4 regions of the Methylobacterium currus genome follow, and region 1 is predicted to be linked to each of the others. Evidence: predicted binding sites of a transcription regulator. Region 1 holds the regulator's gene; each other region holds the start of a gene.
The links. The regulator LexA, encoded in region 1, represses DNA repair genes until DNA is damaged. The targets are predictions, from matches to a motif close to TGTTCNNNNTGTGTTCNG.
Positions count from the first base shown of each region.

Region 1 (7,396 bases):
GGAAGCCTGCGAGCGCATCCTCGCCGAGATCGACGAGGCCGAGGCGGCGGCCGGCGCCGAGGCGGCGGAGCCCCGCGGCACCCTGCGGCTCAACGTGCCCGTCTCGTTCGGGGTGCTGCAGGTCGCCCCCGCTCTGGCGGATTTCGGACGCGCCTACCCGTCGCTGACGATCGAGCTCGGCCTCAACGACCGGCCGGTCGACCTGATCGAGGAGGGCTGGGACCTGGCGCTCCGGATCGGCCACCTGCGCGATTCGAGCCTGGTCGCCCGGGCCCTCGCCCCGTGCCGGATGCGGGTCTGCGCCGCGCCGTCCTACCTGGCGGCCCATGGCCGGCCGCGCCGCCCGGAGGATCTCCGCGACCACGACTGCCTCGGCTACACCCTGGCGAGCAGCGACGGCTGGCGCTTCGAGGGCAGTACCGTCTCGGTCTCGGGCTCGCTGCGCGCCTCGAACGGCGCCGCCCTGGTGGCCGCCGCCGCCGCCGGGCTCGGGGTGATCTACCAGCCGACCTTCCTGGTCGGCGATGCGCTTCGCCGCGGCAGCCTGGTGGCGCTCGATCTCGGGGCCATCCCCTCCCTGCCGATCCACGCGGTGATGCCCTCGCGCCGCCGCCCGCCCGCCAAGGTCCGGGCCCTGGTCGAGTTCGTGGCGGCCCGCTTCGCCGACCCGCCCTGGGACCGGGACCTGCCCGCCCCGCTCGGGGCCGAGGATCCGCTGCCCCGGGCCGCCACCGGGCCGGAGCCGGTCGATCCGCGCCCGATCGATGCGAGGCTGCCGTGAGCCGGCTCGTCCCGCCGCGCGGCCTCCCGGCGGAGATCCGCCAGGCCACGGGCCTGCCGCGCACCGAGGCGGTCTTGCCCGGCCTGGACTTCCCGGACCGGGATTTCCTGCGGCTGATCGAGGGTCACGGCCTGACCGGCAGCTGGACTTGGGATTTCACCCGCAACGAGCAGGTCTGGTCCCCGGGCCTCTACCGGCTGCTCGGCTTCGAGCCCGGCAGCGTGCGGGCGGATTTCGGCGTGTTCCTCGGCCTCGTCCATCCGGAAGACCGGCCGGTCATCGAGGCCAACAGCGTGGTGATGCGGGAGGGGGTCTTCCACGATCACACCGTCCGGGTGATCCGGCCCGACGGGTCGCTGCGGATGCTGGCGAACCGCGGCACCGCCTACTTCACCCCCGAGGGCCGGCCGCGGGCGGTGGCCGGGGTGGTGCTGGACGTGACGGATGCCGAGCGCATGGCCGGCCTGCACCGCGAGGAGCAGCGCCGCAAGCGGGCCTTGTTCGAGCAGGCGCAGACTTGGATGCACGCCTCGCCCTACTCGGCCTCCCTCCGCATCGCCTCGCGCGAGCTCCTGACCCTCACCGGCCTGACCCAGCAGGAGTTCCACGACGACTGGACCCGGATCCTGGTGCCGGAGGAGCGCGCCCGCACCCACGATTACGTCCTCTCGCGGGTCGAGGCCGGGCAGCCCTTCGTGGTCGAGAACCATCTGGCCCTGGCCGGCGGCGAGCGCGGCCTGTTCCGGGGCGTGTTCGTCCCGGTGCGCGGCACCGACGGGCGGATCGAGACCTGGGCCAGCCTGAATTCCCGGATCGACCGGATCCGCCCGGTCCCCATAGCCCCCGTCCCCCCGGGCGCGGTGCGGCACGGCCTGGAGCAGGCGGTCCAGGGCGCGCATCTGCGCGCCGCCCGCGGGCTGCTCGGCTGGTCGATGACCGACCTCGCCGAGGCCAGCAGCCTCTCGCTCTCGACCATCCGGCGCCTGGAGGAGGGGAACGAGGGGCCGGCGGCCCGCAGCCGCCACGCCGCGGTCGAGGCCCTGCGCCGGGCCGGCATCGGCTTCGTGCTCGTCGCGGGCGACGCGATCGCGGTCGCCAAGGTGCGGTGAGCCGCACGAGGTGGTCAAGGTGCGGTCACGAGAGCCCTTTCCGGCTCCGGCAGGGGTTGCCATATGGGGTTCATGCCCGCCCCCAAGAAGCCCCGCCTGTCGACCGGCAAGGCCTCGAAGCCCGAGCTGAAGCCGCTCGATCCGTTCCTCGCCGAGCTCTTGAACCCGGCGCTGAACCGCGACCGCCTGCCCGCCATCGAGCCGCCGCCCGAGCCACCGAAGCGCGGGCGTCCGCGCAAGGACGCGGCCGACGTCAAGCCACCCTCCGGCAAGGCACCCTCTGGCAAGGCACCCTCCGGGCCTGCCCGCAAGGGCAAGCGCGTGCAGGAAGCGACCCCCGCCGGCTTCGGCGAGGCGCCGCAGGCCGCCTTCGCGCACGGCACGGCGGCCGATGTCGAGCCGGCGCTGGCCCAGGCCCTCGGCCTGCGCGAGCCGGACGGCGAGGCGGTGGAGGAGCGCGGGTCGCTCGCGAGCGAGGGCGTCTCGGCCACGGTCGACGCGCTGACCAGGCTCCTCACCGAGGGCAACCCGCTGTTCAAGAACGGCGAGCTGTGGCGCCCGCACCGCCCCGAGCGGCCGCAGAAGTCCGAGGGCGGCGTCCCGTTCCGCCTCAAGTCCGACTTCACGCCGGCCGGCGACCAGCCCCGCGCCATCGCCGAGCTGGTCGCCGGCGTGAAGGGACAGGAGCGCGACCAGGTGCTGCTCGGGGTCACGGGCTCGGGAAAGACCTTCACGATGGCCAAGGTCATCGAGGAGACCCAGCGCCCGGCCCTCATCCTCGCCCCCAACAAGACCCTGGCGGCGCAGCTCTACGGCGAGTTCAAGAGCTTCTTTCCCGACAACGCCGTCGAGTATTTCGTTTCGTACTACGATTATTACCAGCCTGAGGCCTATGTTCCGCGCTCCGACACCTTCATCGAGAAGGAATCGTCGATCAACGAGCAGATCGACCGGATGCGCCACTCCGCCACCCGGGCGCTCCTGGAGCGCGACGACGTCATCATCGTCGCCTCGGTCTCGTGCATCTACGGCATCGGCTCGGTCGAGACCTATACGGCGATGTCGTTCACGGTCAGCCTCGGCGAGAAGATCGAGCAGCGGCAGCTCGTCGCCGACCTGGTGGCGCTGCAATACAAGCGCATCCAGTCCGACTTCGCCCGCGGCACCTTCCGGGTGCGCGGCGACGTGATCGAGCTGTGGCCGGCCCACCTGGAGGACCGCGGCTGGCGCATCGGGCTGTTCGGCGACGAGATCGAGTCGATCTCGGAATTCGATCCGCTCACCGGCAAGACCATCAACACGCTCAAGTTCGTCAAGGTCTACGCCAACAGCCACTACGTGACGCCGCGCCCGACGCTGCAGCAGGCGGTCAAGGGCATCAAGGACGAGCTGAAGTGGCGGGTCGAGGAGCTGACCCGGATGGGCCGGCTGATCGAGGCCCAGCGCCTGGAGCAGCGCTGCACCTTCGACCTCGAGATGATCGAGGCCACGGGCGCCTGCAACGGCATCGAGAACTATTCGCGATACCTCACCGGCCGGAAACCCGGCGAGCCGCCGCCGACCCTGTTCGAGTACCTGCCCGACAACGCCCTCGTCTTCACCGACGAGAGCCACGTCACGGTCTCGCAGATCGGCGGCATGTACCGGGGCGACTTCCGCCGCAAGGCGACGCTCGCCGAATACGGCTTCCGGCTGCCCTCCTGCCTCGACAACCGCCCGCTGCGGTTCGAGGAATGGGACGCGATGCGCCCGCAATCGATCCACGTCTCGGCGACGCCGGCGAAGTGGGAGCTGGAGCAGACCGGCGGCGTCTTCGCCGAGCAGGTCATCCGGCCGACCGGCCTCGTCGACCCGGTGATCGAGGTGCGCCCGGCCCGCTCCCAGGTCGACGACCTCTTGGGGGAGGTGAAGGAGGTGGCGGCCGCCGGCTACCGCACGCTGGTGACGACGCTGACCAAGCGCATGGCCGAGGACCTGACCGAGTACCTGCACGAGAACGGCGTGCGGGTGCGCTACATGCACTCGGACATCGACACCCTGGAGCGCATCGAGATCATCCGCGACCTGCGGCTCGGCGCCTTCGACGTGCTGATCGGCATCAACCTCCTGCGCGAGGGCCTCGACATCCCGGAATGCGCGCTGGTCGCCATCCTCGACGCCGACAAGGAGGGTTTTCTCCGCTCCGAGACCTCGCTGATCCAGACCATCGGCCGCGCCGCCCGCAACGCCGAGGCCCGCTGCATCCTGTACGCCGACCAGGTCACCGGCTCGATGGAGCGGGCGATGGCGGAGACCGAGCGCCGGCGCAAGAAGCAGCTCGCCTACAACGCGGAGCACGGCATCACGCCCCAGAGCGTGAAGCGCAACATCGCCGACATCCTGGAGAGCGTCTTCGAGCGCGACCACGTCCAGGTCGATACGGGGCTGGCCAAGTCCGCCGTGACGGTGGGCCACAACCTCAAGGCGGTGATGGCCGACCTCGAGAAGCGGATGCGGACGGCCGCCGCCGACCTCGACTTCGAGGAGGCGGCGCGCCTGCGCGACGAGCTCAAGCGGCTCCAGGCCACCGAACTCGCCATCGCCGACGACCCGATGGCCGGACAGGCCGAGGTCGAGCGCGAGGCCGGCCGCTTCGGCGCCAAGCGCAAGCGCAGGGGGCCTGACTCCTTGGGGCCTGAATCCCTGAGCTACGGCCCCGGCGGCAAGGGTACCTCCGACGAGGGCACCCGCATCCGCGAGCCCGACCTCGACGACATGGGCCCGGGCACCGACCGCGAGGTGCCCTTCACCTACGCCGAACGCCCGACCGGCCGCTCGACGCAGGGCTTCCCGGGCCAGCGGCCGAAATACAAGGGGCGCAAGGGGCGGGGCTGAGGGGCGAGGGGAGCGCTCGTCGTGGAAGCCGCCCGGCCATGCCGAACCGGCTTCGATGGAGCCATTCCGGCTCCTCGTATGCCCACGCCCGTCGGCGAGAGGAGAGCGTCGGACGAAGTCGATCCTGGGTGCCGGCATCGTGGCGGTGATCCTGCTTCCCGCGCCCGTGCTGGCGCAGGCGGCGCAGACGACCGCCGCCGGCCTGCGGTTGCCCCAGGTCATTGCCGGCAAGTCCCCGGCGCCCGATGCCGGCAGGGACGTCGCCGCCGCTCCTCCGGCGCATGTCGACTCGCTGGCGGACGACGTCAACCGGCCGCTCTCCGCGACCGCGGAGCCGCCGCCCGACCCGCTCGTCACGCACCGGCCGGAGCCGGCCCGCCGATAGCGCCCGCGGAACGTCTCTCCGGCAGTGAGCCGGCCGGTTTTCCCCCGAGGACACGCCCGGTTTGCCTGTCCGACATCGCCCGAACTGGCCGGGTTCTCTCCCCTCTGCTGCGTTCGCGCGCCGCAGTGTCAGACCCGCTTGCGGAACACTTGCGGAACGCTTACCATGTTCGCGATTTGTTTCCGGAGCGCGCCAGCGCGGGGATGAGAGTGTCACATGCTCACGCGTAAGCAGTTGGACCTGCTCCGCTTCATTCAGCAGAGAATGCGCGAGACGGGTGTCCCCCCGTCCTTCGACGAGATGAAGGACGCCCTCGATCTCAAGTCGAAATCGGGCATCCACCGCCTGATCACGGCCCTGGAGGAGCGGGGCTTCCTGCGCCGCCTGCCGAACCGGGCCCGGGCGATCGAGGTGATCCGCCTGCCCGACACGGGGACCGGGCCGGTCGCGGCCGCATCCGGGGGAACCGGATCCGGCGCCGAGGTGGTGCGGTTCAACCCCAGCGTGGTCGAGGGCGGGCGCGCCCACGAGCCGAAGCGGCCCGCCGGCATCCCGGCGATGACGACGGCGTCGGACGAGAACGGCCAGTCGGTCAGCGTGCCGGTCATGGGCCGGATCGCCGCCGGCACGCCGATCTCGGCGATCCAGAGCCAGAGCCGCTCGGTGGCGATGTCGCCGGACTTCCTGGCCAGCGGCGAGCATTACGCCCTGGAGGTGCGCGGCGACTCGATGATCGAGGCCGGCATCCTCGACGGCGACCTGGTGGTGATCCGCCGCCAGGAGACCGCCAATACCGGCGACATCGTGGTGGCGCTGATCGACGACGAGGAGGCGACCCTCAAGCGCCTGCGCCGCCGCGGCTCCTCGATCGCGCTGGAAGCCGCCAACCCGGCCTACGAGACAAGGGTGCTCGGGCCGGACCGGGTGCGGATCCAGGGCCGGCTGGTGAGCCTGGTCCGGAAGTATTGAGGCGATCAGACAGGAAGGCGGGCCTGATGTCGGCCCGCTTCATGCTGCGCTCGGATGCCTCGCGAGCCGTCGGCGCCCTCAGGCTGGCCGGCTGAAGACGCGCGACGCCGTCGGAAAGCCGGCGGTTCCCTGCTCGTCGAGGCCGAGATTGGCGGCGAGAAGGTGGCGCGGCGCCTGGGCGAGCCAGAGCGCCAGCGACGTCTCGCTGTAGACGCCGCTGTCATGCACGCCGACGATCTCGGCCGTCTCTGTTCCGGTATTCTCGACGGAATGCCCGCAGGCCCGCGGGATGCAGGCGCAGTCGCCGGGGCCCAGCTCGGCCACGGCCAGGCGCTTGTCGGGCCCGAACAAGGTCACGCGCGTGCGCCCCCGCAGGACGTAGTGCCACTCGTTCGCGCCCGGGTGCCAGTGCGGGGTGTGGATCGCGCCGGGCGCGAGCCGGACGAGGAGGCCTGTCATCCCCGACGAGACCGGGAAGGCGGTCGCGGGCGCCACCCGCATCGTGCTGCCGGCGGCATCCACGATCGCCTCGCTCCCCGCCAGCCCGTAGCGATGCGACCGCGACGGCGCGAGGGGCCGCCCGGCGCGCGCGGCCGGGCCGTCGAGGGGCAGGACGGGCCCCTGCATGATGTAGGTCTCGCCCGGGGGAAGCGCCGCCAGCGTCGCCTCCGGCACGCCGAGAGCGTGGCCGAGGATCGCCGGATCGAAGCGGCTCATCCAGTCGGAGAGCCCGAAGGTGCCGTGCTCGCCGTAGAGGCCGTCGTCGAAGGCGAGGATCGCGTGGCACGGATCGGTCCCGAGGGTCTGGATCGCGTGGGCGTGGCCGCCGGGAAAGTACCAGGTGTCCCCGGGCGCGAAATTGACCACCTCCATCTCGCCTGCGGCGTCGATCACCGTCGCCTGGCAATGGCCGGCGACGATGTAGCCCCACTCGGCGGAGGTGTGCCAATGCATCTCGCGCACGCCGCCCGGATTGAGGAACAGATGCGCGCCCGCGATCCCGGTCGCGATGGGAAGCTGGCGCGTCGTGACGTCCCGGGCCCAGCCGCCCGAGGTCGCCTTGATCGGGCCGGCATCGAGCGAGATCGTGAAGGCGGGCGCCTCACCCGCCTTGCGGGGGATCGTGCGCAGGAAGGTGCCGGCGGGGGCGACGTCGGCGCCGGCCGCGTGACCGTCATCGGGGGCGGCGAAGGCTCCGCCGACGGCGAAGCTGCCGCCTGCGGCCAGGGTTCCGAGGAAGACGCGGCGGCTGGTCTGGTCCATGGGGCCCTTTCGACG
Region 1 covers NZ_CP028843.1:123,425-130,820, reverse strand. Annotated here, with positions in the region: gene DA075_RS00595 (LysR family transcriptional regulator) at 1-781, shown strand, start outside; gene DA075_RS38070 (PAS domain-containing protein) at 778-1,890, shown strand; gene uvrB (excinuclease ABC subunit UvrB) at 1,963-4,764, shown strand; gene DA075_RS00580 (hypothetical protein) at 4,910-5,149, shown strand; gene lexA (transcriptional repressor LexA) at 5,366-6,118, shown strand; gene DA075_RS00570 (cupin domain-containing protein) at 6,197-7,381, opposite strand.

Region 2 (7,396 bases), 430 kb from region 1:
CGGGCAGGGTCCACCAGCCGACTGCCGAGTGTACCGCCAGCGTGAGGCAGAGCAGGACCAGCATCGAGACGGCGTGGCGGGTCATGCTCGGCTCCACCGGGGCCGGGGCGGGCTCGCGCGGCGAGGGCGAGGTGCAGTCCAGCGGCTCGGGCTCCAGCGGGAGGAGCGAGGCGTAGTAACCGGCGGGCTGGCCGGTCGGACGGTGGAAGGGTCCAATGTTGAACATCGGCGTCTCCTGTCGAGGCCCCTGCGACGGAGGGCTATCGGAACCGCCCAAAGTTAACAGCTGCTGAACGAGACGCTAGCCCTGATCACGAAACCGTGAACGACGGGGTTCGTACACCGCCCGTTCAGGTTCCGAGCCAGGATGATGCGGGCGCCGTCTCCCCTCAAGACCGCCCTTCGGATGGACCAGCGAACAGGTTCGGATGCCGCAGGCGCAGGGTCTGTGTGAGGCAGAGCGTCTTCATGTCGGCGATCTCGCCCCGGTCGGCCATCGCGGCGAGGTCCGGCAGCGCCACCTCCACCGCCTCGATGCTCTCATGCTCCTCCGCCAGGCCGCCGCCGCTCCCCTCGCGGTCGGCGGCCCGATAGGGAGCGAGGAAGAGGTCCATCCGCTCGGTCGAGAGGCCCGGCAGCGACCAGGCCCGTCCGGCGGGTTCGAGCACCGACAGACGCAGGCCCACCTCCTCGAAGGCCTCGCGCCGGGCGCACGTTTCCGGGTCGTCCTCCTCGCGCAGGCCCGCGGGTGCCTCCAGCACCGAGGCAGTGCCATCGACGAAGCAGGGCGGCGTGCGGAACTGCCGCACCAGCAGGGCGACCCGGCGCTCGGGATCGTAGGGCAGCACGGCCACGGCGGGCCCATGGTCCTCGACCTCGCGGCCGATCCGGCTGCCGTCTGGCATCTGCACCTCGGCGACGAGATAGCGCGCCCAGCCCTCGTAGACCGTGCGCGTGCCCGTGATGCGGGGCTGAGTGTCGTCTCGGCTCACGCAAACCTCTCCTCAGCATCGTCGCGCCCGGCGCCGCGACGGATCTCGAAGATCAGGACGCCGTCGTCGCGGAGCATCCGGTCGAGATGGTCGCCGCGCTCGCGCAGCAGGTTCGGGATGTCGATGGCGGCCATTGGGTCGGTGCAGCGCACCGACAGGCCCTCGCCCGGAGCGAGGCCGCGCAGGGCCTTGGCGGTGCGCAGGACCGGCAGAGGGCATTTGAGCCCGCGCAGGTCGAGGTCGTGGTGTCGCATGGTCGCTCGGTTGGAACTCGCCGTCGACCGGTTGAGCATATCCGGCGCGCACGAGAAAGCCCGGCGCGGGGGCGTCCCGCGCCGGGCTTCCGTCAGTTCAGGCGGTCCCGCCGATCAGTAGCCGTAGCCGTAATAACCGCCATAGGCCGGGTAGCTGTAGCCGTAGGCCGGATAGCCGTAGCCGTAGCCATAGCCGCCGACCGGGGCGTAGCCGCCGCCGTAATAGCCGCCATAGGCCGGGTAGCCGTAGCCGTAGGACGACGCCGAGCCCGCCGCGATGGCGCCCCCGATGATGCCCAAGGCCGCACCGGCCGCGAGCGCGCCGCCGGCGCCGATGCCGCGACGGTAGCCGTAGCCGCGATAGCCGCGGTAGCCGCCGCCGTAATAGCCGCCGCCGCGCCAGCGCACCTGGTCGACGGTCGCGCCCGAGCCGGCGATGGCCGCCGAGGTGGCGGCCGGCAGCGGGGCGGCCTGCGCCCCGACGGTGCCGGCGGTCAGGGCGGCAGCGGCGCCGGCCGCGAGGGCGAGAGTGGTGATGCGCGACATGAAGATGTCTCCGATCGTGTGAGGACGATGTCCCGTAGGCCTCAAGAACGGCCAAGGACCGGCCTCTGTTCCAAGATTCGGCGCGAATTGACGGACCGTCAATCGGTAGCGGCTACGCTTGTGCTGCGCCGGGTGCGTGGTCGCACACGGCTCGATTGTGCGGCGCGGTCAGATAAGCTTGAGCATTCGCCGGAATGCCGCTGTCGCCGTTCGCGCGACCAAGGGATCGGCCGGGGCGGATGCGATAGCCCGGGCGCCTTGCCGGCCGGCCTCTCGATCGATCCTCCGCCCTCGGCCGAAGCCGCCCTGCGGTCGCGGGCGACGGAGGGAGGAGCTGGGAGCCGGCCCGCGGGACGAACGGATCGTCAGAACGCGCAGGCCGCGAAGGCCGGATCGACCGAGCGGTTCCACGGCCCGTCATAGAGCGCGAGCAGGTCCTCGGCCCGGGTCCGCGAGGCGGCGATGGCCTGGAGCGGGGCGAGGTAGAGCGTCTCGTCGCGCCCCTGCGCGTCGCGGCGGGCCCGCGCCCGCAGGCCCGATTCGGACAGCGCGAGCGCGTCGCGGGCGAGCTCCCGCAGGCGCCGCTTGCCGGCCGGCGCGTCGAGGCCGAGGCGCGGCACCTCGGCCCGCATCGTCTCGCGCTCCTCCGCCGTCAACTCGCGCACCAGCTGCCAGGCGCCGTCGAGGGCGGCGGGATCGTAGTAGAGCCCGGCCCAGAACGCCGACTGCGCGGCGATCATGTTGGCGTCGCCGACATCGGCGCCGCGCATCTCGAGGAAGCGCTTCAGCCGCACCTCCGGGAAGGCGGTCGAGGCGTGGTTGGCCCAGTCGGAGACGGTGGCGCGCTCGCCCGGCAGGGTGGCGAGCCGCCCCTCCATCAGGTCGCGGAACGAGGCGCCGCTGACGTCGTGATAGGTCTCGCCGCGCTTGACGAAATACATCGGCATGTCGAGGAGCCAGTCCGCATAGGCCTCGTAGCCGAAGCCGTCGTCGAACGCGAAAGGCAGCATGCCGGTGCGGTCGCGGTCGGTGTCGCGCCAGATCTCGGAGCGCCGGGACAGGAAGCCGTTCGGCTTGCCGTCGGTGAAGGGCGAGTTGGCGAAGAGCGCCGTCGCCACCGGCTGCAGCGCCAGGCCGACCCGCATCTTCGTCACCATGTCGGCCTCGGACGAGAAGTCGAGGTTCACCTGCACGGTGGCGGTCCGCAGCATCATGTCGAGGCCGAGCGACCCGACCTTGGGCATGTAGCCCTTCATGATGCGGTAGCGGCTCTTGGGCATTACGGGCGTCTCTTCCCGCGTCCATTTCGGGCTCATGCCGAGGGTGAGGAAGCCGATGCCGAGGGGGTCGGCCGCTTGGCGCACCGCGTCGAGATGCTGGCTCAGCTCGTGGGCGGTGGCGTGGACGTCGGGCAGGGGGGCGCCCGAGAGCTCGAACTGGCCGCCAGGCTCGAGCGAGATCGCCCCGCCGCCCTCGGTGGCGGACAGGCCGATCACCCGGCCCGCATCCTCGATCGTCTCCCAGCCGGTGATCGCCCGCAGGCCGTCCAGCAGGGCCGAGATGCCCCGCTCGCCGTCGTAGGGCACCGGCGAGAGGTCGGCGCGGTAGAACGGGACCTTCTCATGCTCGGTGCCGATGGCGAAGGCGTCGTGCGGCTTCTCGCCGGCCGCGAACCACTCGATCAGCTCGGACCGCGCGTCGAGCGGGGTCGCGTCGGACACGTCGCGCGCCATGCGCCACCTCGTGCTTAGAACGAAAACGATGACTCCCGGCGGGCCGGCGACCCACCGTCAAGGTTGCGCCTAGATAGGCCGTGGACGATCGAGCCGCAACGCGGTCGCCCCATACCCCGGAGATCCATGTCGCTGGATCATGGTTCCCGGCCGAGCCCGGCCCCGTCAACCAACCGTTCACCACATCGACCGGATCCGGCGCGGACCCCCTTTGACACGGAACAAAACAAGAACAAACATACACCCGACGAAAGGGGACAGACCATGAACATACGCAAGATCCTCCTCGCTGTCACGGAGGTCGCCTCGATGGGCCTGCTCACCGGCGCGATCGCCCTGTGGGCGGTGGCGCTCTCGCCGATGCATTGACGGGCGGCCGTTGCGGCGCGGCCACGGCCAGGGCGGTTCCATCGATTCTGCGGTGGAGCGGCGGTGATTCAGGGGTGACTCCTCAAGCTCTGCCGGGAATCCTGGCGCGCTCACGAGGAGCGAGTCGCCTTGCAGATCCTGAAGCCCGTCGGCTACGTCCACCTGCACGTCCACTCCTCCTACTCGCTGCTCGAGGGCGCGCTGAAGATCGGCGACCTCGTGAAGGCCGCGGGCGCCGACCGGCAGCCGGCGCTGGCGCTCACCGACACCAACAACCTGTTCGGGGCGCTCGAATTCTCCGAGAAGGCGGCCGGCTCCGGCATCCAGCCGATCGCCGGGATCCAGCTGAGCGTCGCCTTCGAGCCGCCGGAGGCCGGGGCGAAGCTCAACGCCGCGCATCCGCACATCGTGCTGCTCGCCAAGGACGAGACCGGCTACGGCCACCTCCTGCGCCTGGCGAGCCGGGCCTATTTCGACAACGCCCTCGGCGAGGTGCCGCGGGTCTCCGTTCAGGCGCTCACCGAATGCGCGGGCGGCCTGATCGCGCTCACCGGCGGCATGGGCGGTCCCATCGATGCCGCCTTGCGCGCCGGCCGGGCCGAGCTGGCGCTGGCCCGGCTCGAGACCCTGAAGGCGGCCTTCGGCGAGGACCGCCTCTATGTCGAGCTGCAGCGCCACGGCCTGCCCGACGAGCGCGCCGTCGAGGGCGAGCTGATCCGCCTCGCCGATCGCCACGGCCTCTCGCTGGTGGCGACGAACGAGCCCTACTTCGCCAAGCCCGAGGATTACGAGGCGCACGACGCGCTGCTGGCCGTGGCGGAGGGCCGCCTCGTCTCCGACGACAAGCGCCGGCGCCTGACCCCGCGCCACGCCTTCAAGACCCGGGCCGAGATGGCCGACCTGTTCCGCGACCTGCCCGACGCGCTCCAGGCGACCGTCGAGATCGCGATGCGCTGCGCCTACCGGGCGCGCACCCGCAAGCCCATCCTGCCGAGCTTCGGCGCGCCGAGCCTCACCACCCCGTCGCAGGGCACGCCGGAGGGCGCCGCCGTGCAGGCGCAGGTCGCTGCCGCGACGACGGCTGTGGCGCAGGCCATCGCCCCCGACGAGGCGGCCGAGCTGCGCCGTCAGGCGGAAGAAGGTCTGACCGAGCGCCTGCGCCAGCACGGCCCGGCGGAAGGCCTGACGGAGAAGGATTACCGCGACCGGCTCGAATACGAGATCCGCGTCATCACCAACATGAAGTTCCCGGGCTACTTCCTGATCGTCTCGGACTTCATCAAGTGGGCCAAGGAGCACGACATTCCGGTCGGGCCGGGCCGCGGCTCGGGCGCCGGCTCCCTCGTCGCGTGGTCGCTCCTCATCACCGACCTCGACCCGATCCGCTTCGGCCTGCTGTTCGAGCGCTTCCTCAATCCCGAGCGCGTCTCGATGCCGGATTTCGACATCGATTTCTGCGTCGAGGGCCGCGAGCGGGTGATCCGCTACGTGCAGGAGCGCTACGGCGAGGGCCAGGTCGGGCAGATCATCACCTTCGGCACGCTGCTCGCCCGCGGCGTGCTGCGCGACGTCGGCCGGGTGCTGGAGATGCCCTACGGCCAGGTCGACAAGCTGACGAAGCTGGTGCCGCAGAACCCGGCCAACCCCGTGACCCTGGCCCAGGCGATCGAGGGCGAGCCGAAGCTCCAGAGCGCGATCGAGGAGGAGCCGGTCGTCGCCCGCCTGATGAGCATCGCCAGGAAGCTCGAAGGCCTGCACCGCCACGCCTCGACCCACGCCGCCGGCGTGGTGATCGGCGACCGGCCGCTCGAAGAGCTGGTGCCGCTCTACCGCGATCCGAAGACCGGGATGCGGGTGACCCAGTTCAACATGAAGTGGGTCGAGCAGGCAGGGCTGGTGAAGTTCGACTTCCTCGGCCTCAAGACCCTGACGGTCCTGCGCGCCGCGACCGACCTGCTGAAGCTGCGCGGCATCGAGGTCGACCTACCCTCGCTGCCGATCGATAACCAGCTCACCTACGAGCGCCTGCGCAAGGGCGAGACGGTCGGCGTGTTCCAGGTGGAATCGGCCGGCATGCGCAAGGCGCTGGTCGAGATGTGCGCCGACCGCTTCGAGGACATCATCGCCCTGGTGGCGCTCTACCGCCCGGGCCCGATGGCCAACATCCCGGTCTATTGCGAGCGCAAGCTCGGCCGCGACGCCGGCAACGAGAAGAACTGGTACCCGCACGAAAAGCTGGAGCCGATCCTCGCCGAGACCTTCGGCATCATCGTCTACCAGGAACAGGTGATGGAGGTGGCCAAGGTCCTGGCCGGCTACTCGCTCGGCGACGCCGATCTCCTGCGCCGCGCCATGGGCAAGAAGATCAAGGCGGAGATGGACGCCCAGCGCGACCGCTTCGTGAAGGGTGCGGTCGAGCGCGGCCTCGACAAGGGCAAGGCCAACGAGATCTTCGACCTGTTGGCCAAGTTCGCCGATTACGGCTTCAACAAGTCGCACGCCGCGGCCTACGCGCTGATCACCTACCAGACAGCCTACCTGAAGGCGAATTACCCGGTCGAGTTCCTGGCCGCCTCGATGTCGCTCGACATCGACAACACCGACAAGCTCGCCGAACTGCGCCAGGACGCGCAGCGCCTGAACATCAAGGTCGAGCCGCCGAACGTGAACCGCTCCGGCGTCACCTTCGAGGTGCATGACGGCGCGATCCGCTACGCGCTCGCCGCCATCAAGGGCGTCGGCCGCTCCGCCGTCGAGGCGATCGTGCAGGCCCGCGGCGAGACGCCGTTCCGCGACCTCGGCGACTTCGCCCGGCGCCTCAACCCGAAGCTCGTCAACAAGCGCACCCTGGAGAGCCTGGTGGCGGCCGGCGCCCTCGACGCGATCGAGCCCGACCGGGCCAAGGCCTTCGCCGCCGTCGAGCCGATGATGCGGCTCGCCCAGGGCGCGGCCGAGGCCGAGACCGTCGGCATGGTGGACATGTTCGGCGGCGTCGCGGCGGCCGAGGTGTCGTTGCGCATCCCCGCCCACGAGCCCTGGCCGATGGCCGACCGGCTCAAGCGCGAATACGACGCGGTCGGCTTCTTCCTCTCGGGCCACCCCCTCGACGAGTACGGCGACCTCCTGACGAAGCTCCGGGTCCAGACCTGGGCCGAGTTCTGCCGCTCGGTCCGCGCCGGCACCTCCACGGTCGGCCGGGTCGCGGCGAGCGTGCTCGACCGCTCCGAGCGGCGCACCAAGACCGGCAACAAGCTCGGCATCGTGACCCTCTCCGACCAGACCGGCCATTTCGAGGCGATCATCTTCTCGGAAGGGCTCCAGCACTACCGCGACATGCTGGAGCCCGGCGCCGCCCTTGTGCTCCAGCTCCAGGCCAGCACCGAGGGCGAGGACGTGCGCGCCCGCATCCAGACCTGCGAACCCCTCGACCAGGCCGCTTCCCGCCACCAGAAGGGCATGCGGATCTACCTGCGCGACGAGCGCCCGATCTCCAGCGTGCAGC
Region 2 covers NZ_CP028843.1:554,945-562,340, forward strand. Annotated here, with positions in the region: gene DA075_RS02570 (hypothetical protein) at 1-226, opposite strand, end outside; gene DA075_RS02575 (NUDIX domain-containing protein) at 390-992, opposite strand; gene DA075_RS02580 (sulfurtransferase TusA family protein) at 989-1,246, opposite strand; gene DA075_RS02585 (hypothetical protein) at 1,361-1,792, opposite strand; gene DA075_RS02590 (glutamate--cysteine ligase) at 2,158-3,525, opposite strand; gene dnaE (DNA polymerase III subunit alpha) at 4,024-7,396, shown strand, end outside.
Region 2: dnaE (DNA polymerase III subunit alpha) is a predicted target of LexA. The motif match lies at 3,743-3,760, and genes of this name have one in related genera.

Region 3 (7,396 bases), 170 kb from region 1:
GCCTTCGCCGGCTCGGCGCGCAAGCTCGACCTGCTGTTCTGGGTCGGCTACCGGCTCTCGCGCCTGGAGCGGCCGCTCCGCCTGACCTGGGACAACCTCTACAAGCAGTTCGGCAGCGAGAACGGCTCGATCCGCTCGTTCCGGCAGGAATTCCGCAAGGACGTCGCCCATCTCACCGAGGTGTTTCCCCGCCTGCGCCTGACCCTCGACGACGGAGGGATGCAGCTGTTGCCCTCCGATCCGAAGGACCTTCTGGTGCCCCCGAAGGCAGCTCTGGCGAATAAGCGAGCCCGGGCAAGGGCTTGATTCCGCCGACTTCCCTACGCGGGGAGGGGGTGTGTCGGGCGGGGCACGGCGTGGACCCGCGGGTCCACGGGCTTGGCCGCGACCTGTTATAGGATTGTTTTCTTAATATCGGCTGTGCTATGCAGTCGGGAGCGGTGTGTGCATCCGGCGGTGGCGCGCGCGCTATGGCAAGAGATAACACTTCGGATACTGGGTTTTACGTCAGGTTTCTTCCATATCATCTTATGATTTCGAAACATGACCATGTAAAACATCAAACCAGGTGACCATGAGGCGACGCGGGACCTCCTCTGCGGTTTGGCAGCACGTATCCCGCGATTTTTCTTGGCAATTCATAGTTTTTTGTGAGAATACTATTGATTGATATGTTTTATAGTGTTGTTTCAAATAATCAATCGGATGTTTATTACACTTATCAGAACTTAAATCCTCCGAGGTCGATCTTGTCCATCTCACCCGCATGCCTTCCCCACGCTGAGTTGCCTACGCTCCGGGACTGCCAGAACCGGCCTCGGCCACGCTGAGTCGCCTACGCGCCCACGCACCCGCACGGCCCCCCGAATCCAGCGCCTTGCTTTTGAGATTCGGCGGTTTTTCCGATCCCGCGGCCGCGCAGACCTGCCTATGGGACGTGACCGGTCTCACGCCGAATTGCCTACGCTTCTCCCCGACCGGGCAATCCGCCGGTAACCCTCCGGCCGATGGAAGCCGCGACTCGCAGCCAAGTATTGCCGAGCTGCCGCAGCACCGCGAGAGTCGAGCAAGAGTCCCGTATCGGGACGGCGAATCATCATCCCGCGTACAGGCGAGTCGGTCCCCCCGCTTCAAGCCTCGCCTCGACTCTTCCACGGGGAAACGAGTCCGGCTGTGCTGGGCTTTGTCGGATGAGGACTCGGGACCCGGGAGTCTCCGAGTCGCGGATCGGCACCCAAGACTCGGGACGGAGCAAGGCGGGCATCGAGCCGCTCGCCTCAGGCCGGAGGGCGCCAGGCGCCCCTCAGGCGGATCCCCCGCAGGGGGCCAAACTCGGCGATCGCGCTCTGGGAACCCCTAACTCCCGATCCCCAAAAGCCTTTTTATGAGAGATTCAGAATCTAGATTCCGAGTCTGAATCCGTAGAGCTATATGGGTATTATATGGGGGCGCGAATTTCCGAACAGCCGCAAGGGGTTAGGCCCCGTTCGCGTAGGCAGGTCTGCGCGTCCGCGTAGGCAACTCGGCGCAGGTCCGTAGGCAGGTCTGCGCGGAATCGCCGGCTTGGCGAAGGCGACTCGGCGTGGCCCCGTAGGTTACTCAGCGCAGGCCCCCGATTAACAGCTTGGAAAGCTGTGTGAATCGCGGATGGCCCGGCGTAGGCCACTCAGCGCACCCCGCTAGCAGGCTGCTGAAAAAGGGCTTCGCCTGTCGGCAGAAGCGTGATTCACTCTTCTGGGATCATCGGGAGAGTTTTCAGTGCGTGGTCAGGATCTCCGAAGCAGCTCGCTGTTCTCCTACGTGGATCTCGAGCGCCGCATTCGGCCTGACCATCCCCTGAGAACGATCCGAACTTTGGTCGACGAGGCGCTCACGACGCTCGACGGGCAGTTCTCGGAGATCTACTCGCAGATTGGCCGCCCCTCGATCCCACCCGAGCAACTCCTGCGCGCCATGCTGCTCCAGGCATTCTACTCCGTGCGCTCCGAGCGACAGTTGATGGAGCGCCTCGACTTCGACCTGCTGTTCCGCTGGTTCGTCGGCCTCGGCATCGACGATCCCGTCTGGGATGCCTCCACCTTCTCCAAGAACCGCGATCGGCTGCTGGGCGGCAGCGTGGCCGCCGCCTTCCTGAGCGCCGTGCTGGCGATCCCGCGCGTCAAGCGGCTGCTGTCGCAGGATCATTTCACCGTCGATGGCACCTTGATCCAGGCTTGGGCCTCGATGAAGAGCCTCAAGCCCAAGGACATTGCGCCCTCCGACCCGCCTGATCCCCCGGCAGGCGGGCGCAATCCCGACGTCGACTTTCGCGGCAAGAGCCTGTCCAACGACACTCATCAGAGCAGCACTGACCCCCAGGCGCGGCTCTACCGCAAGGGTCAGGGCAAGGAAGCCAAGCTCTGCTTCATGGGTCATGCGCTCATGGAGAACCGCAATGGGCTGATCGTCGATGGCTGCGTGACCCAGGCGACGGGGCAGGCCGAGCGCGTCGCGGCCCTGGCGATGATCGAGAAACGGGCCAACCGTCCCACCCGCGTCACCCTGGGCGCCGACAAAGGTTACGACGCCGCGGACTTCGTGAACGAACTGCGCGCCATGGCGGTGACGCCGCACGTGGCCTGCAACACGGCGGGACGCCGCTCCGCCATCGACGGACGCACCACACGCCAGCCCGGCTATGCGATCAGCCAGACGATCCGCAAGCGGATCGAGGAAAGCTTCGGCTGGAGCAAGGAGATCGGCCTGATCGGCCGCATCCGGGTCCGCGGGCGGGAGCGGATCGACATGGCCTTCACCTTCACAGCCGCAGCCTTCAACCTCGTGCGGCTGCCAAAACTCCTCGGAGCGTAAGCGACCGCCTGACGACAGAACGGTGCCGCCTCTTGCTCAACGCAGCCGAACCCTGCCCCAGCGCAGCGGTTGAGCCCGGCACGACGAGCCACCGCAACGCCGGTGCAAGGCGAAAACCAGCAAACCAAACGGCGCCAAGCCAGGCATCAAAGCGACAAGCCCCTTTTTCAGCAGCCTGCTAGGCGTCGCGCCACCCCTCGGACGGCGCCGGATTCGCGCCTCCGGACGCTGCGCCGACACCCGTCGCGGCGGGATTGCCGGAATCTCCGCCAGGAGGCCCGTGGAGGCCCGTCGCGCCTCGGGACAGTTGTACGGCACCTGCCGGCCCCGAATCCAGCTCAGCGGCGCTCCTGGCGGCTTGAGGGGCGTTGTCCAACGGCTGTGCCCGTCCGCAGGTCTCGCCGCGCCCTCGGGCGATCTCCTTGCACCATCGGGCTTTCCGGGCGGCGCCGGGGCAGCTGTCCCCGCTGCCGTCAACAGGAGCCCGGTTTCGGCAGGCTCTGACGGCGCCTCCGTCCACAGCCCCGATTGACACTCCCATGAAACCGAACAAAACAAGAACGAGTTGGTGTTTCGGTCGGTGATGGGCATGAGATGCGGCAGGCCGAGCGAGAGCGGCAGCTCGCGGCGTTGCGCGAGCGGATCGGTGGGCTGGCGCCCGAGGGGGCGGGCCGGCCGGTCCTGCCGTTCGGCGTGGCAGACCTGGACGCGCATCTGCCGGGCGGGGGCCTGCGCCTCGGCGCGGTGCACGAGGTTCTGGCGGCCGGACCCGTGGACGGGGAGGGGGCGCTCGCAGCGCTGTTTGCCGCCGCGATCCTCGCCCGGCTGCCCGGCCCGGTCCTGTGGTGCCTGGCGAGCCGCGACCTGTTCGCCCCCGGCCTCGCCGCGGTCGGCCTCCATCCCGACCGGGTGCTCTACGCCGAGACGCGGCGCGAGGCCGAGGTTCTGCCCACCATGGAGGAGGGGTTGCGCCATCGCGGCCTCGCGGCGGTGGTCGGCGAGGTCGCCCGGCTCGGGCTCACCCCGTCGCGCCGGCTCCAGCTCGCCGCCGAGGGCAGCGGCGGCCTCGCCCTGGTGATCCGCCGCTGGGGCGCCGCCGTCCCGGAGCCGAACGCCGCCGCGACCCGCTGGAGCGTCGTCGCGGCGCCGTCCCCCGCTCTTCCCGTACCGGGCCTGTCGCGGGCCCGCTGGACCGTGGCGCTCGTCCGCGCCCGGGGCGCCGAGCCCCGCACCTGGCTCCTCGAGGCTCCCGATGCGAAGGGTCATCTGCGTGTTCCTGCCGACCTGGCCGACCGACCGCTGGCGGCGCCGGAGCGGCGGGCCGCCGCCGGATGAGCCGCTGGTCGCGGCGGCGCAGGAGGGTCCGCGCCGGGTGCTCTCGGCCGTCGATTCCGCCGCCCGCCGCCTCGGCTTGCGCCCCGGCCTCGCCCTCGCGCAGGCGCAGGCGCTATGCCCGGGCCTCACGGTGATCGAGGCCGATCCGGAGGGCGATGCAGCAGGGCTCGCCCGCCTCGCGGCCTGGTGCCTGTCCTACGCCCCCCTCGTCGCCCCCGACCCGCCGGACGGGATCTGGATCGATGTCGCGGGCGCGGCCCACCTGCAAGGCGGCGAGGCGGCCCTGCTCGGCCAGTTGCGCCGCCGCCTCGGCCGGGCGGGCATCCGGGTCCGGGTCGCCGTGGCCGACACGCCCGGCGCCGCCTGGGCGGCGACCCGCTGCCTGCACCCCGAGACGGTGCTGCCGCCCGGCGGGCAGCGGGACGCGCTCCCCGACCTGCCGCTCCGGGCCCTGCGCCTCGACCCCGCCACCGTCGCGGCCCTCGCCCAGCTCGGCCTCACCCGGGTCGGCCATCTCCTGGACCAGCCCCGCGGCCCCTTGCGCCTGCGCTTCGGGGAGGAACCCACCCGTCGCCTCGACCAGGCGCTGGACCACGCCCCCGAACCGCTCGCCTATCTGGCGCCGCCGGTGGAGCACGCGGTGCGGCTCGCCTTCCCGGAGCCGATCGGGGCGCCCGAGACGCTGGCCCGGGTGAGCGGGCGGCTCGCCGCGATGCTGGCGGAGGGGCTGACCCGGCACGGGCTCGGCGCGCGCCGGCTCGACCTGGTCTTCCGCCGCGTCGACGGGCTCGACCAGTCGGTCAGCGTCGGCACCGCCCGGCCGAGCCGCGACCCGCGCCACCTCGCCCGCCTGCTCGCCGAGCGTCTGCCGCAGATCGATCCCGGCCACGGCCTCGACGAAGCGCGGCTCTCCGCGCCCCGGGTCGAGCGCCTGGAGGCGCGCCAGCTCGCCGCCCCCGGCGAGGAGCCGGATCCGGACGCGATGGCCGAGCTGATCGACCGGCTGGTGCTGCGGCTCGGGCCGGGCCGGGTGTTTCGCAAGGCTCCGGTGGAGAGCGAGTGGCCCGAGCGGGCGGTGCGCCGGGTCGCCCCCTTGAGCCCCGCCACCGGCGTGACCTGGCCCGCCGACCTGCCGCGGCCCGGCCGCCTGCTCCCCGTGCCGGAGCCGGTGGCGGTGCTGGCCGCGCTCCCCGATGCACCGCCCTCCGCCTTCACCTGGCGCGGCACCCGCCGCCGGGTGGCGCGGGCCGACGGGCCGGAGCGCATCTTCGGCGAATGGTGGCTCGCCGACGACGAGGTCGCGGCGACCCGCGACTATTACCGGGTCGAGGACGAGACCGGCGCCCGCTACTGGCTGTTTCGCGATGCCCTGACGAAGGACGGCGCCCGCTGGTGGCTGCACGGCTTAGGGGAAGCGGGCTTGGGAGAGGCGTGATGAGCGTCGAACTCCAGGTCACCACCCATTACTCGTTCCTGCGCGGCGCCTCCTCGCCCGAGGAACTGTTCGCCACTGCCGCGCTCCTCGGCATCCGGGCGCTCGCCGTCACCGACCGCAATACCCTCGCCGGGATGGTGCGGGCCCATACCGCGGCGCGCACCACCGGCTGCCGCCTGATCGTCGGCTGCCGGCTCGACCTCGCCGAGGGCTGGAGCCTGCTGGTCTATCCCACCGACCGAGCGGCCTATGGGCGGCTCTGCCGCCTCCTCACGATCGGCCGCTCGCGGGAGCGGGCGCCCCGCGGCGGTTGCCACCTGACAACCGCGGATGTCGCCGAGTGGAGCCGGGGCCTCGTGGCGGTGCTGCCGGCCGACCGGCCGGACGACGTGCTCCTTGAGCGCCTGCGCACCTTGAAGGCGATCTTCGGCAAGGACCTCTCCTGCGGCCTGTCGCGGCGCTTCGGCGTCAACGACCACCTGCGCCTGGACGGTCTCGCGAGCCTCGCCAGGGCTGCCCGGGTGCCGCCGGTCGTCCTCGGCGACGTGCTCTACCACGTGCCCGAGCGGCGGATGATGCAGGACGTCGTCACCTGCATCCGCCTGAAGACCACCATCGCGGCGGCGGGCTTCGCCCGCGAGCGCCATGCCGGGCGCCACCTGCACGAGCCTGACGAGACCGCGCGCCTGTTCGCCCGCCACCCCGAGGCGCTGGCCCGCGCCGCTTCGATCGCCGAATCCTGCCGCTTCTCGCTCGACGAGCTGACCTACACCTATCCGGACGAGGCCGGAGAGGATGGCCGCCCGGCGCAGGTGCGCCTCGCGGCGATGACCTGGGAGGGCGCGGCCCGACGCTACCCGGCCGGGGTGCCGGAGGCGGTGCGCAAGCAACTCGGCGACGAGCTCGACCTCGTCGCCAAGAAGGCCTACGCGCCGTACTTCCTCACCGTCGAGGCGATCGTCCGCTACGCCCGCAGCCAGGGCATCCTGTGCCAGGGCCGCGGCTCGGCGGCGAACTCGGCGATCTGCTGGTGCCTCGGCATCACCGCCATCGACCCGGTGGAGCAGGGGCTGCTCTTCGCCCGCTTCATCAACGAGACCCGCGACGAGCCGCCGGACATCGACGTCGATTTCGAGCACGAGCGCCGGGAGGAGGTGATCCAGTGGATCTACGCCACCTATGGCCGCGAGCGGGCGGCGCTCACCGCCACGGTGATCCGCTACGGTGCCCGCGGCGCGGTGCGGGAGGTCGGCAAGGTGCTGGGCGTGCCGGAGGATGTCACCGGGGCGCTCGCCCGGCTGGTCTGGGGCTGGTCGCGCGAGGGCGTCGGCGAGCGGGAGGCGAAGGCGCTCGGCCTCGACCTCTCCGAGCGCAGCTTGCGGCTCACCCTGGAGATCGCCCGGGCGCTGATCGGCACGCCGCGCCATTTCGGCCAGCATCCCGGCGGCTTCGTCCTCACCCTCGAGCGGCTCGACCTCCTCTGCCCGGTGGTCCCGGCCCGGATGGAGAACCGCCAGATCATCGAGTGGGACAAGGACGACATCGAAGCCTTACGCTTCATGAAGGTCGACGTGCTCGGCCTCGGCATGCTCGGCTGCCTGCGCCGGGCCTTCGCGCTCCTCGCCGAGCACAGGCCCGAGACGAACCCGCCGCGGGAGATCGCCGACATCCCGCCGGGCGACGAGCCGACCTACGCGATGATCCGGAGCGCCGACACGATCGGGGTCTTCCAGATCGAGAGCCGGGCGCAGATGGCGATGCTGCCGCGGATTCAGC
Region 3 covers NZ_CP028843.1:291,888-299,283, reverse strand. Annotated here, with positions in the region: gene DA075_RS01400 (replication protein RepA) at 1-306, shown strand, start outside; gene DA075_RS01395 (IS5 family transposase) at 1,759-2,850, shown strand; gene DA075_RS01390 (ImuA family protein) at 3,445-4,185, shown strand; gene DA075_RS01385 (DUF6504 family protein) at 4,103-5,620, shown strand; gene DA075_RS01380 (error-prone DNA polymerase) at 5,620-7,396, shown strand, end outside.
Region 3: DA075_RS01390 (ImuA family protein) is a predicted target of LexA. The motif match lies at 3,396-3,413, and genes of this name have one in related genera.

Region 4 (7,396 bases), 1.3 Mb from region 1:
CACCTCGCGGGCGCCGCGGGGGCGGAAATCGAGCTCGCGGCCCTTGCCGAAGCTCTCGGCGACGTCGGCCAGCCGCAGGATCGGCCGGATCTGGTTGCGCAGGAACAGGATCGCGACGCCGAGGAGCACCAGCGACGAGCCGCCCATCCAGAGCAGGAAGATGTGCGAGTTCGAGGCGTAGGCCTGGCTGCGCCGGGCGATCACCCGCATCACCCCGCCGGGGATCTCGACCCGGATCTCGATCAGGCTGGAGCGGCCGACCGTGTCGATCCAGAACGGCCGGGCGATCTGGCGGCGCAGCTCGTCGGACAGGGCCTCGTCGAGGAGCGAGAAGAACGGCCGCGGGCCGGGCGCCGGCAGGGTGGCGCCCTCCAGGATGTCGATGTCGAGGTTCAGCCGCTCGCTGGCGATGCGCTCCAGGGTCTCGGAGCCCTTCTCCTGCGGATAGCTCTCGTAGATGTCGATGAGCGCCGCGACGTCGGCGGTCACGGCGGCCGACAGGCGCCGTGTCACCAGTTGCCAGTGCCGCTCCATGAAGGTGTAGGCGATCACCGATTGCAGCAGCACCATCGGGGCGATGATGATGATGAGCGAGCGGGCGTAGAGCCCCTTCGGCAGCCGGTCGCCGATCAGGCGGCCGAGCCGGCGCCAGGCCCGCCGGGGCGTCGGCAGCGTCCCGGCGAGGGTCGGGGCGGCCATCGGCCTGAGCAGGTTTCGCAAGGAGGGCCTCCGGTTTTGCGATCAAAACCTGCGACACGACGAGAAGCCGAGCCGGCTCAGTCCAGGACCAGCCGGTAGCCGACGCCGCGCACCGTCTGCACGTAGCGCGGGTTGGCCGGGTCGTCCTCGATGCGCCGGCGCAGGCGGTTCATCTGTACGTCGACGGTGCGCTCGTTGGCGGCGCCGTTGGTGCCGGTCAGCGCCTCGCGCTCGACATTGCCGCCGCGGGCGAGCGCCAGGATGGTCAGGATCTCGCGCTCGCGCTCGGAGAGGCGGATCGCCTCGTCGTCGCGGGTGAGCTCGCCGCGCTCGATGCGGAACTGGAACGGCCCGAAGCGCACGGCGTCGAGGGGGGCGGCCGTGCCGTCGGCCGGCCCGCGGGCGCTGCGGCGCAGGATGTTGTTGAGGCGCAGGATCAGTTCCCGCGGCTCGAAGGGCTTCGGCAGGTAGTCGTCGGCGCCGATCTCGAGCCCGGTGACCCGGTCGTTCGGGTTCGAGCGGGCGGTGAGCATCAGGATCGGCACCTGCGAGGTCAGGCGGATCTGGCGGGCATAGTCGAAGCCGGTCTCGCCCGGCATCATCACGTCGAGCACCACCGCGTCGAAGACGAGGCTGCGGCCCCGCGCCCGCGCCTCGGCGGCGCTGGCGGCGGCGGTGACGCGGTAGCCGTTCTCGCCGAGGAAGCGGGCCAGCAGGTCGCGCAGGCGGCGGTCGTCGTCGACCACCAGGACGTGGGGGGCGTGGTCGGGCAGTTCCGCCCGGGGGCTGAGGGCCGGGCCGGCGCTCACGGGCGGGCCTCGCTCTCGGCCGCGGACTCGCCGCCGGCGATGAGCCGGCTCACCCCGGCGCGCTCCTCCGGCTCGATCATGGCGAGCAGGAAGCGGCTCGCCGGCTCCCGGAGCGCCGGGCCTGCCTCCGCCAGCGCCCGGCGGACCCGGCGGCCCTGGACGCCGGCGAGGCGCTGGGCGAGCTGCCGGCCTTCCGGCGTGCAGGTGAGGAGGCGGTGGCGGCGGTCGCTCGTGCCCGTCCGCTGCGCGATGTAGCCCTGCTCGATCAATTCCTTCAGCACCCGGTTCAGGCTCTGCTTGGTGATCCGCAGGATATCCAGGAGTTCGGCGATGGTGAGGCCGGGATGGCGGTCGACGAAGTGCAGCACCCGGTGATGGGCGCGGCCGAAGCCGTACTCGGCGAGAATCCGGTCCGGATCGGCGACGAAGTCGCGATAGGCGAAGAACAGGAGCTCGATCAGGTCGTAGGCCGGGGCCTCGCCGGCGCCGGCCGTGGCGTCGTCGGAGAGGTCCTGCTCGGAGAGCTCTTGCGCGGGCGTGTCCGGGGAGTAGCCTACCTTCGGCAGGTCCTCGTTGGCGGCGTCCGGGATGGGGGCCGGACGGGTCCGGGCGGCCTTGGTCACGGGTCGCACCTCTTCACAGGGACAAGCTGGCGAGAATCCGGCCTTCGCGGCCCTCGTCATTTATGTCAGTCTTGTTGACATATCTCAGCCCCATTGATACCCGTCAACCCCGCCGGCGAAACGAACGAACGCCCCGCGCCCCGCTCAAGCACGAACGTTGCGCGAGAACCAGCCAGGCGGAAACGAACGCATACGAGGATCATCGTCATGTCCGTCATTCCCTTCGACCAGCGTGAAGGCCACATCTGGTTCGACGGCCGCATGGTGCCGTGGGCGGACGCGAAGATTCACGTACTCAGCCACGGCCTGCACTACGGCTCCAGCGTGTTCGAGGGCGAGCGCGCCTATGGCGGCCAGATCTTCAAGTGCACCGAGCACTCGCAGCGCCTGCGCCGCTCGGCCGAGCTCCTCGACTTCGAGGTCCCGTACTCGGTGGCCGAGATCGACGCCGCCAAGCGGCTGGTGCTGAAGGAGAGCGGCCTGCAGGACGCGTATCTCCGCCCGGTCGCCTGGCGCGGCTCGGAGATGATGGGCGTCTCGGCGCAACACAACACCATCCATCTCGCCATCGCGGCGTGGGAGTGGCCGAGCTACTTCGACCCGGCGACCAAGATGAAGGGCATCCGGCTCGATCTCGCCGATTACCGCCGGCCCGATCCGCGCACCGCGCCGTCCGCCTCGAAGGCGGCGGGCCTGTACATGATCTGCACGATCTCCAAGCACCGGGCCGAGAACAAGGGCTATGCCGACGCCCTGATGCTCGACTGGGAGGACAACGTCGCCGAGTGCACCGGCGCCAACGTGTTCTTCATCCAGGACGGGGTGATCCACACCCCGACGGCGGACCGCTTCCTCAACGGCATCACCCGCCAGACCGTGATCGAGCTGGCGCGGCGGCGCGGCTACGAGGTGGTCGAGCGGCGCATCCGCCCCGAGGAGATGGCGGGCTTCACCGAGTGCTTCATCACCGGCTCGGCCGCCGAGGTCACCCCGGTCTCGGAGATCGCCCAGTACCGCTTCACCCCGGCCGCGATGACCAAGACCCTGATGGACGACTACACCGCCGAGGTGCAGCCGCGGGCCAAGGCTGCCTGAAACGCGGCGGCCTGAGCCTCGCATCCATCGCGTGACCCTGAAGGCCCCGGGCGGGAGACCGCCCGGGGCCTTCGTGCGTCGGCGCCGCGGTTTTGCGGGGACAAGCCGTGCCTGCGGCGGTCGGGCCGGGAACGCGGGCCGGGGCTTCCCCGTTGTCTGGCCGGAACATTCAGAGAACATGTAGGGCCCTCATGACTGCGACCGCCAAGGCTACCACCGCCAAGACCCAGAAGGCCGAGACCGAGGATCACGACACCAAGCATCACGACACCAAGCATCACGAGACCGAGAACCCGAAGCAGGACCCGAAGGACACCTCGAACCGGATCAAGGACCCGAAGGACTGGACCACCGGCTCCGAGCCGATGACCGGGGCGCAGGCCTCCTATCTCAAGACCCTGGCCGAGCAGGCCAAGGACGAGGACGCGTTCGATCCCGACCTCGACAAGGCCGAGGCCTCGCAGCGCATCGACGCTCTGCGCAAGGAGACGGGCAAGGCCTGAGGCGGGCTTTCGTCCCGCCGCGCGCGGGACGTGTCGGAGGAAAGTCCGGTTTGAGATCGAGCGCGGGCTCCCCTCTCCCCCACGGGACAGGGGAGCCCGCGCTACGCCTCGTCCTCAGGCGGCCCTGCGCTGCGCGGGACGGGGCATCGTCCGAGGATATGGCTCTGGGTCGCTGTTCCTCCGATCGGGGGGGAAGCGGTGCCTCGTCTCGCTTCCGGATGTCCGCGCCCGCTCCGCGATCGCGCGTCCGGCGTCGTATTCATCCGTCGGATTAACCCCCGGTGAGGAGGTCTGCCGTAGAGTCGGGGGTGGCGGACCGGGAGACATCGACGTGCGTGGCAGATCGCGGGTGACGGAGGTGATCCGGCGCTTCCGTCGTGAGCAATCCGGCGCGACGGCGATCGAGTACGCGCTAATCGCGACCCTGATCTTCCTCGCGCTGACCGGCGCGCTCGCCGTCTACGGCAATTCGGCCGGCGGCCTGTACAGCAACCTGAGCAACCGCTTCATCTCCGCCCTCCACTGAAGGCAGGTGTTGCGAAGGCAGGTGTTGCGAAGGCAGGTCTTGCGAAGGCAGGTCTTGCGCGCCTCATTCCGCCGCCAGGCCGAGATTGTCCAGGCATTGCCGGATCTGCCCGGCCAGGATGTCCGCGAGCGGATTGGGCTCTCCGGAACGGTGTCGCATCAGCCCGATGCGGCAGGCCGGCAGGGTCGCGAAGCCTTCCTGCGGCCCGAGCACCCGCATGCCGGGACGCAGCGCGCTCTCGGGCAGCACCGAGACGGCGAGCCCGGCCAGCACCGCGGCGCCGACCGCGGTCGAGTTCCAGCTCACGAACAGGATCCGGCTGTCGCGTCCGCCGCGCTCAAGGGCCTCGATGGCGGCCCGGCGCCAGTTGCAGGCGGGCCGCCCGAGGGCGAGGGGCACCGGGTGCTCGGCATGGACGGCGTGGCGGCTCGACGTGACCCAGAGCAGGGCCTCGGTGCGGACCGTCTCGATGGTGCGCCGCCCCTTGTCCTTCGGGGAACCCTTGGCTTCCGTCACGATGGCGAGGTCGATGTCGCCGGCGGCGATCCGCTCGGCCAGCATGTCGGTGGGTTCGCAGATCACCGTCACCTCGGCCCGGGGATGGGTCCGGGCGAAGCGCCCGAGGATCTCCGGCAGGTAGCGGTCGACGTAGTCGTCGGGCAGGCCGAGGCGCACCCGTCCGGCGAGGTCGCCCTCGTCGAAGGTCGCGAGGCATTCGGTCTGGAGCCGCACGATGCGCCGGGCGTAGTCGAGGAGGCGCTCGCCGTCGTCAGTCAGCCGCACGCCGCGCCCCGCCTTGGCGAAGATCTCGCGCCCGATCCGCTCCTCGAGCCGCTTCATCTGCATCGAGACCGCGGACTGGGTCTTGTTCACCGCCTCCGCAGCGCGGGTGAACGAGCCGCTCTCGGCGATCGCCACCAGGGTCCGGAGCTGGTCGATGTCGAGGGGATGCACCGGCTCGCTCCATCATCAATCCGTGTGATGTGACACATCTCAATCATTCGCTCAACGCATCAGCCGAGCGGGGCTATGACGACGCAGCGGAAGAGCGATGGCCGGCGCATGACGAGGTTCGCCGACAGCTCCCGCCGGAGACCACGATGACGATCAGCTTTGCCCCCCTCTTCGGTGTCCTCTCGCTGGCGCTCGGCGTCGGCCGCAAGGCCGCGCAGATCGTGGCCCGGATCGTCACCCTCTGGATCAACCGCCGCGCCGCCTACCGCCTCGCCGAGCTCGACGACCGGGCGCTCAAAGACATCGGCCTCACCCGCAACGACGTGGAGAGCGTGCTCGACCTGCCCTTTCGGCAGGACCCGACCGTGCCCCTGGTGCTTCGACGCCGCGCGCGGCGCCAGCCCCCGCCGCCGGCCGTGAGCATGCGGCTCGCCGCCCGGGACGGGCGCGCGGTGGAGGGGCGGGCGCGGGACGCGTGAGGCGCCCGCGCGATCCCTGATCGACGCACCCCGTCCGAGCCCCGGCCCCCTCCTCCACACGGGAGAGGGGGTTTCGGGATTCCGCACGATGGCCGGTGGATCCGGCTCGCGGCGACGCGACGGCTCAAGCCCGCCCGTGTCCGAGGGCTGCGGCGTCCCGCCGTTCATCGCAGGGCCGCCATTCCCTGTCCGGCCCGCTCCCGATGGCGACGGATCCTTCACCGGATACGCCGTGGCGGCCGTTCCGAAAGGCGAGGTGGGGTCGGTGCGGCCGAGTTGCGAGGCGAGGGAGCGCAGAGGCAGGGGGCCTACCCGCCTGCCTCATCTCCCAGATGTCCCGCAATATCGAGAAGCGTGCGCAGGATGGCCTCCGGCGGATAGGGCTTGGCGAAGAACAGGCCGTTCTCGGGCATGTCGTCCTTGCCGACCGTGATGCGGCCCGACGTGACGATGATGGAGATGGGCGGCCAGCGATCCTGCACGCCATGCGCCAGCTTCAATCCATCCATCGTACCGGGCATCTCGATATCGGTGAACAGGACACGGATGTCGGAATGGCTCTCCAGCTGACCGATCGCCTGATCGGCGTTCCGGGCCTCGTAGGTGGTGAAGCCGGCCTCCGCGCAGAGATCGACCGCCTCCGCGCGCACCAGGGCGTCATCCTCGACGATCAGGACGGCGAAGCGGGACGGGGTGAGAGACTGAGCCATGGCCTGCGATCCGCCCCTACGCCGTCACGGGCAGACGGTCCGATTTCCCGACCAGCCTGAACCGGATGCCTTCGGGAGCGAAGTCGATGCGGCCCTCGCCATTGAAGTAGGACGCCACGATCCGCTCGATGAGCTTCGAGCCGAACCCTCGCCTGTCCGGCGCGACGACGGCGGGACCGCCGCGTTCGGTCCAGTCGAAGACGAACGCGTTGTCCTCGTCGGTCCAGGCGACGTCGACGGTGCCGTCATCGTTCGACAGGGCGCCGTATTTTGCCGCATTGGTCGCGAGTTCGTGGACGGCCAGCGACAGGCCGAGCGCCTGCTGCGAGGTCAGGAGCGTACCGGGACCGTTCAGGCGGATGCGGCGGTCGCTGGTCTGATGGGGGGCGATCGTGGCCGCCACGACCTCGCACACGTCCGCGGCCTTGAAGTCCGCCTGCAACAGGATGTCCTGCGCCCGGGCCAGGGCCGTCAGACGGTGCGAGATCGCCAGCCGCCCCTCCTCCATCGAGGTCGCCTGCCGGAGGGTCTGCGTCGCCACGGCCTGGACCATGGAGAGCAGGTTCTTCATCCGGTGCGCCATCTCATGCGCCAGATCCCGGCGACGCGCCTCGGCGGCGCGGGCTTCCGCGAGGAGGCGGTCGCGCGTGGCGACGGAGCGCCGCAATTCCATCTGGGTCATCGCCTGGCGGGCCAGAAAGCGCAGCATGTCGATCTGCAGCTCGCTGAGATGACGCGGCTTGGTATCGAGCACACACATGGTGCCGATGGGCTGGCCATCGGGGGTCTTCAGCACCGCGCCGGCATAGAATTGCAGGCCGGCCGTCCCATGGACGAGCGGGTTGCCGTCGAAGCGGGGATCCTGCCGGGCATCCGGGATGACCAGCAGGTCCTCTTCGAGGATGGCATGGCCGCAGAACGAGGTTTCGAGCGGCGTTTCGCGCACCCCGAGCCCCACCTCGGCGAGGAAGAACTGCCGGTGGGTGTCGACGAGGTTC
Region 4 covers NZ_CP028843.1:5,410,785-5,418,180, reverse strand. Annotated here, with positions in the region: gene DA075_RS24995 (ATP-binding protein) at 1-699, opposite strand, end outside; gene DA075_RS24990 (response regulator) at 777-1,508, opposite strand; gene DA075_RS24985 (MarR family winged helix-turn-helix transcriptional regulator) at 1,505-2,191, opposite strand; gene DA075_RS24980 (branched-chain amino acid aminotransferase) at 2,339-3,226, shown strand; gene DA075_RS24975 (DUF3072 domain-containing protein) at 3,418-3,729, shown strand; gene DA075_RS24970 (Flp family type IVb pilin) at 4,061-4,255, shown strand; gene DA075_RS24965 (LysR substrate-binding domain-containing protein) at 4,319-5,209, opposite strand; gene DA075_RS24960 (DUF1127 domain-containing protein) at 5,356-5,688, shown strand; gene DA075_RS24955 (response regulator) at 5,997-6,398, opposite strand; gene DA075_RS24950 (HWE histidine kinase domain-containing protein) at 6,415-7,396, opposite strand, start outside.
Region 4: DA075_RS24975 (DUF3072 domain-containing protein) is a predicted target of LexA. The motif match lies at 3,388-3,405, and genes of this name have one in related genera.